One region of the Paenibacillus sp. Pae15 genome, then DNA from elsewhere that is predicted to be linked to it. Evidence: riboswitches for the same ligand, from Rfam matches in the RefSeq annotation. Region 1 holds a riboswitch; each other region holds the start of a gene.
The links. A riboswitch is a leader RNA that binds a small molecule or an ion and turns the genes downstream of it on or off. The one in region 1 is predicted to bind cobalamin.

Region 1 (2,264 bases):
GACCCTCCATACGATTTGTTCCGAAGCTTCGCTCCAATCCCCCTGGATTCGTTCACCGATCCAAGGCAGCTGATGAAGTACGATTCCCCAGACATGACCGAACGGAATTCGGACCGAACCGATCGATACTGCCGCAGAAACGGCGAATACAAGCAGGGCCAAGGCGGCTCCGCCCCAAATCCACAGCTTACGCTTCATCTATTTCACCAGTTCCGGGTATATTCCTTTGGCTACTTCCGTCAATGCCTGTGTAATCCGGGGACCCGGACGGCTCATAATGTCCTTGTCCAACCCGACCAACCGGTTCGACTTCACCGCTTCAATCCGGTCCCAGCCGCTGCGCTCGCGAATCAACTGATCCATCGGCTTATTGCTCTTCTCGTCGATGATCCCCGTCGGATAAAGAATAATCTGCGGATTGTCCGCGATCACCTTCTCCTCGCTAAGCTTTACGTAACCTTTCTCGCCGCCCGCCACATTGATTCCTCCGGCCAGGCTGATCAGCTCGTCAATATACTCGCCTTTACCGACCGTCCAGCCGGGGGAAAACTCGACAAATACCTTTTTCTTCTGCTCAGGCTTCAGATCCTTCACCGCATCCAGTACCTTTTGGCGTTCGGCCTTCATCGAATCGACCAGCTTCTCCGCCTGCTCCTGGCGGTCGAAGATTTGCCCCATGAGCAGAATATTGCTCATCACATCGTCTAACGTTTTGGGCTCGACCTTAAACAGATTCACCTTCAGTCCGCGAAGCTTCTCCACTACGGTCATATTCATGGATACCCCCGTCATGACCAAATCGGCGTTGGCCGCAACGAGCGCTTCCTCGTTCGGCTTGATGATGCTGCCGACTTTCGGCTTCGCCGCCGCTTCGGCTGGATAGTTGCAGAAATCCGATACGCCCACTACCTGATCTCCGAGCCCCAAAGCAAAGAGCGTTTCCGTTTCACTCGGTGAAGTGGAAACGATGCGCTCCGGAGCTTTCTCAAAAACAAATTCTTTACCCGTAGCGTCTTTGACGGTGAGCGGATACGTCGTCCGTTTGGCCGATGTGACCGTCCCTTCCTGCCTGGCGTCGCCCGCCTTCGGCGATTCCGCCTGCTGACCTTGCCCCGGCGCTGGCGCAGTGCTTCCGCATCCTGCCAGCGTTCCCGCCAAAGCCAGGCTCAGAACGGCTGCAAGCAGCCTTTTTTTTATGCGAGTCGTCTTATCCCAATACATAGGTCCATCTCCTTATCATCATTCAAAAAACGAAAAGACCCCTGCTTTCGGATCGTCTCCGAAGCAGAGGCACACTCTGACAAACCTGGCGGCCGCAGTCGACATCAAGTCGATATGCCGCCGGCAGGCTGCGCGTCTGCCCCTTTTCCTCGAAAGGCTGCATCGAATGCATGTTCAGGCAGGTTTCCTGACTTACGGGCTGCTTCGCTGAGCCAGAGCTCTTCGCCTTCCCGTCTGCTCCAGACAGTGACTTCATGAAGAGCATTTACCCGTATACAGTGGCGGGACCGCGCCGGATTCACACCGGCTTCCCTTTTAACCCGCAAGCGTTGATTGGCTGTGCGGGCACCTGAACCGCTATGTTGTTGTCCGCTGCATGACTGGCATGCACAATTATTTCTCGGCAATTATTTTCATGACCTGCTTCGCTTTCTCTTTGTCCGGCGCATTGGCCGGAATGAACGCGAACAGATTTTTGCCGTCGAATTCGAGCTCCGTAAACCATTTGGTTTGATCCATCGGGATGCCGTACAGATGCTTTTGTTTCTTGCCGTCTTCCGTAACTTCCAGAACGCCCTCAGGAAAATCCTCCGCTTTGGCCACATCGTCCAGCGGAACATAACCGCCCTGCTCGCCCATCGCTTTAAAATGATTCTCCGGAATCATCAGAATGCCGTTCTGACCGGCCGCTATTTCGACGATCAGCTTCTCCATTGAAAATATAGGCGCCGCCAATACTTGCACACTGGGCGATTCACCTATTTCACTTTGCAGCGAGGCTTGCAACTTTTCTCCCGCTTCATTCGGGATCCCGTTGGATCCTATCATGAAAATTGACACATCCGCCTTCGATCCTCCGCCGCAGCCTGCAGCAAGTACGAACATCATCAGCAGCAGGCAGAGCAGCCCATTCCTTCTCACGCCGGTTTCTCCCCTCGTGTTTTTCCCTCTCTACCCCGATTCTCCAACATATCCTTTATGATGTTAACATAAAAGACCTGCTCTTTCAAAGCTTTTAAGAATAAGGAGGAAGCACGAAAAAC
Region 2 (2,264 bases), on a different contig from region 1:
GGAGCAAACCAGGGTTCATAAGCAGGATGAATCTCGGTGATCATTTCTTCAGCGGCACCGTCTGCTCCGCCGAATTCGCCGTTGACGAACAGGAGCGGAAGAACAGCCAACAAGACGACGGCAATCAGGATGAGAAGGTTCGTTTTCTGATGGGACATGAGAGTTATGCTCCTTTCATTTTACGCTGTAAAATCGATAATTCTTCCGAACTGTTGGCTTTCAGCCAGTTCCAGATCAGTACCGTAAGAAGTCCTTCGCTGATGGCCAAAGGGATTTGAGTGATCGCAAAAATGCCCCCGAATTTTACGAATGAAGCCAAAATGCCGCCGCTCTCTGCCGGGAACGCCAATGCCAGTTGAATGGAAGTGACGACATACGTAGACAGGTTGGCCAGCGCCGCCGCCGTAAAGATCGACAGCGTTTGTTTTCCCGTCGATTTGATCATCCACCGGTAAGCGGCATAACCGATCATGGGGCCGGCAACAGCCATAGAGAAGGCGTTGGCTCCAAGAGTGGTCAACCCGCCATGGGCAAGCAGCAGAGCTTGAAACAGCAGGACGATGGAGCCCAGCACGCTCATGGGCAGCGGTCCGAACATGACAGCGCCGAGACCTGTTCCCGTCGGATGCGAGCTGCTTCCCGTCACGGAAGGAATTTTCAGCGCCGACAGAACAAGGATGAAAGCACCGGCTACTCCCAGCATAATTTTTAGCTCCGGTGTTTCTCTCGTAATTCTCATCAAGGACCGCAGCCCGAGAATGAAGAACGGAATAAACACGGCCCACCAGAAGATCGCCCATCCGTAGGGAAGAAAGCCTTCCATAATATGCATGGCATAGGCGGACTTAGGATCGCTGACAGTCAGGTACAGGGTAAATCCGGAGACCAACAACAGTGTGCTTATTGCTTTTTTAGAAATCATTGTACATTTCCTCCCTGGCAAATCGTTGTAAAACTCAAAAAAACCAATCCTGCAGGATTGGTTAGGGGTACGCATCAATAGACGACAAGATCAGCCTGGCGTGATCGTCGCTTTTATCGTTCGTACACCACTCCTTTCCTCGAAGGCCTTGGGGTGCATAAATCAGGTAGGTCTCCTGGCTCTCGGATCGTCGTGTTCTCCCGTCTTCCCCGATGGATGATCGAGTGACATGCTGGGAGAAACTCCCCGAATACAGTGGCGGGACCGCTCGGGATTTGCACCCGATTCCCTGTTACCCTTTGCTGTCGCAAAGGCACCTGATTCAGTATGTATGCAATTCGTTTGCGTCAATCCATGCTACTTGTCCGTTGGCGGTCGTCGCATTGCATTATGTAACATGAATTTATTGAACTATAACACGAATGAGGTGACTTTGTCTATCAAAATCCTCATCCGAATGCAAGATTCGGCCTGTGATTCATTCGGCGTCATCCAGAGCCGCTTTTTTCATAAGATCAACCCCAGTGATATGTATTGGTTATAGTTACCCTCTAAACGAAACGCTAAGGCTGAAAATTGCAAAAGAGCGGCGGCTTAAAGTTAAGAAATCGTTTAGCTTTTGTTTACCTTTTATTTATATTGCTTCTGTATACTTCATTATGGGTACTAGAAGAAAATAGTACTATCCAGCAAATGAAAACCCCTTAAAATAATGAAGTAAGTAAGATATGTTAGGGATGATCTGTTTATGGAAATAAAGGATCGCATATCATTTTTAAAGAAACACGAAAATGACTGCTACCGCATTTGTTATTATTTATTGCAAAGTGAAAAGATGGCCTGCGAGGCTGCCAAAAAAGCATTGTACAGCTTGAGCAGATGCGACTCATTCTTTGCCGAGAATACTCAAGCCGTACGTGAACTGGTGCGTAAAGAAGCGATGAAATCGGCCCTGCAGTTGAAGAAAGAGCAGTCCGATCTGCTGCGGTTATGATGAACAGTCATTTGTATCATTGGGGCTGTCCCATAAGTAGTTTTTAACTACGCAGGGACGGCCCTGTTTTCTTAACTTTTCGTTACCAAACTGAAAAGATCGAGTAGAGGGCTATACTTGCTCTCTTACTCGACCTTTTTGGTTCATTGTCGCCCAGAAGAGAAGAAGATCCGCAGGTGGGCGGCCGCCGTGTTTTTCAACGGCAGGCTGCCCTTTATACTGCACGGCTACTGTTCCAGGCAGGGCTTGTCCAATGGAAAATATTCCAGAAATTTTTTCGATGTGGTCGAAAGGTACCGTCCCTTCAACCAGATGATGGCGGAAGGCCTTGACATAATGGAAGGTTCT
Region 3 (2,264 bases), on a different contig from region 1:
GAGGTTTGCGGGAAGCTTCCAATCGTTGTGGTTGGCAGGATCGGAAGATTCCATTTGTTTTGCTGAAGAATTCGCCGTTCTGCAAAAGTACCCGCTCTTGCCGATGGCTGTTGATCGATCCGCTCTACCATTTCCTGAATGTGTTCCTTTTTTCTGGAGGAGGATGCATTGATTTCGCGAAGCGCTTGTTGATTTTTTTCAAGTTCGCGTGCGATCGGTTCGGAATCTTTATCTGCCACGGCCTTGGTCAGCAAAACAATCTCATCAAGCTTTTCATTGGCGAAAGCCAAGACTTGCCGAATTTCAGAACCAAGCTTGGTTTCCTGCCCGGTAGTGACAGGAACATGAAGCAGGCTGCAGGAAGGCTGAATGATCATTCTTTCATAAGGAACGTACTGGGACAACGTATTCAGCAAGGTCAGCTTGGACTGCAAATCGGCAGCCCAAATGTTGCGCCCGTCGATCAGACCTGCTCCGAGCACCTTATCCTTTGGAAATCCATGCTTGGCCATATGCTGCATGTTCCGGTCGTAACCGTGTACCAGATCCAGTCCGATTCCTTGCACCGGCAGCGAAACCGTCGCTTCATAGTGCTCTACGGCATCAAAATAGGTTTGAAGCATAATATTCAGCCCCGGCGCCGCTTCATGCAGTTGCTTATAAATATGAGTTATCCGATCCATATCTTCATCAGACAATGAGCTGACTAAAACAGGTTCATCGATTTGCACCCACCTTACGCCCTCTTGCTCCAGTTCCCTCAGGATTTGAGCATACAATGGGAGGAACAATGCAATCAGCTCGTCCCATTGCCCGGACTTATACCCTTTGGATAGTTTTAAAAACGTATACAACCCGATCAGTACCGGCTTCCCGTCAATGCCCAGCTTTTGCTTTGCTTCCCGATAGGCTTGAAGCGGCTTGTTGATGGTAAGTACCGGGGTAATATCATTCAATTCCGGTACAATGTAGTGATAATTCGTATTGAACCACTTGGTCATTTCGCAAGCAGGAGCCCCTTTGCTGCCTCTGGCCATAGCATAATAGGTGGAAAGGGAAACAACGCCGCCAGGGTAGTTAAACCGTTTGGATACAATTCCGAACATTGCCGCCGTATCCAGCATATGGTCGTACAAAGAAAAATCATTGACCGGAATAAGGTCGATTCCTTTTTCCTGCTGGAGTTTGAGATGATTCAACCGCAGTTCTTCTATCTTCTTTTCAAATTCAGACTCCTGAATCTTGTTTGCCCACAAGGCTTCCAGCAACTTTTTCCATTCTCTGTTCACTCCAATTCTTGGATACCCCAAGTTACTGCTTTTCAACGAATCCATTCGGTCACCCTCCATTTTCATATTGCTTTTAAATTCCATGCAAAAAAGGCATCTTTCCCTTGGGTTAAAAAGGGTAAAGATGCCCCTCGTTTGTAAAAACGGTGGCTACCATTTTTAACACCTCCCTATCTCCCGTAGGTAAAAACAGTGCTGTCAGAACAGGCAGGTCTCCTGGCTCCAGAATCATGGTCAAAACGCGCCTTCCCAATCCGAAGATCAGTGGCATATTCGCGTTGACTCCTCTGTTACAGTGGCGGGACCGCGTCGGCATTTCACCGAACTTCCCTTTTAAGCTCCGGAACCGTTTGAAACGGACCAGAGCACCTATTCCCACAATATAAAATTGTTGCTCGTAAAATAATACATTACAAATAGTATTTATGCAACAGTCGAGGATGGTTTAGAATGGTAATGCCACAAGAGCACAGCGGCAAAAGCAAATAAAATGACAAGCATGATGAGGATACAGCACAATTCAATGAGCCTCAGCTTCCATAAGCGTTTGCGGTTCATCTCCATCTTGCTTGCTCCCTCCCTCATTTATAAATATACGTTTACCTATTCCTGCCATATAAGTTTTAACGAAGGAAGGAGGGAAAAAGTTCCACATGAATCCGCAGCCTTTTTCATACGGTTGAACACGGTAAAATCGATTCGATCAACAAAGAGCTTGTCAGACCGCATCGATTCATGTTATTATACTGTTTGTGTCCGAGACACAACATTGCTAATGTGTGGAGCCGTGGTGTAGAGGCCTAACATGCCTGCCTGTCACGCAGGAGATCGCGGGTTCGAATCCCGTCGGCTCCGCCATGAATTTACATCCCATATCATCTTACATAGCCTAAAGAACACCGAGCAGAACGACATGTCTGCTCTTTTTTGTATTCTTCAAGGAGCGTGAGAGTATGACCCGCCGCGGACGTTTCG

Region 2: linked by a shared signal. The riboswitch ahead of NR121_RS23555 (energy-coupling factor ABC transporter permease) and the one ahead of NR121_RS18345 (ABC transporter substrate-binding protein) in region 1 are both predicted to bind cobalamin.
Region 3: linked by a shared signal. The riboswitch ahead of metE (5-methyltetrahydropteroyltriglutamate--homocysteine S-methyltransferase) and the one ahead of NR121_RS18345 (ABC transporter substrate-binding protein) in region 1 are both predicted to bind cobalamin.

Annotation. Positions count from the first base shown of each region.
Region 1 covers NZ_JALJRM010000024.1:16,472-18,735, forward strand. The annotation lists gene NR121_RS18340 (FecCD family ABC transporter permease) at 1-198, opposite strand, end outside; gene NR121_RS18345 (ABC transporter substrate-binding protein) at 199-1,221, opposite strand; cobalamin riboswitch at 1,382-1,589, opposite strand; gene NR121_RS18350 (hypothetical protein) at 1,615-2,142, opposite strand.
Region 2 covers NZ_JALJRM010000043.1:10,654-12,917, reverse strand. The annotation lists gene NR121_RS23560 (energy-coupling factor ABC transporter substrate-binding protein) at 1-158, opposite strand, end outside; gene NR121_RS23555 (energy-coupling factor ABC transporter permease) at 164-922, opposite strand; cobalamin riboswitch at 1,071-1,258, opposite strand; gene NR121_RS23550 (hypothetical protein) at 1,671-1,916, shown strand; gene NR121_RS23545 (LysR family transcriptional regulator) at 2,144-2,264, opposite strand, start outside.
Region 3 covers NZ_JALJRM010000043.1:1,275-3,538, forward strand. The annotation lists gene metE (5-methyltetrahydropteroyltriglutamate--homocysteine S-methyltransferase) at 1-1,334, opposite strand, end outside; cobalamin riboswitch at 1,479-1,677, opposite strand; tRNA gene NR121_RS23510 (tRNA-Asp) at 2,071-2,147, shown strand; gene gluQRS (tRNA glutamyl-Q(34) synthetase GluQRS) at 2,243-2,264, shown strand, end outside.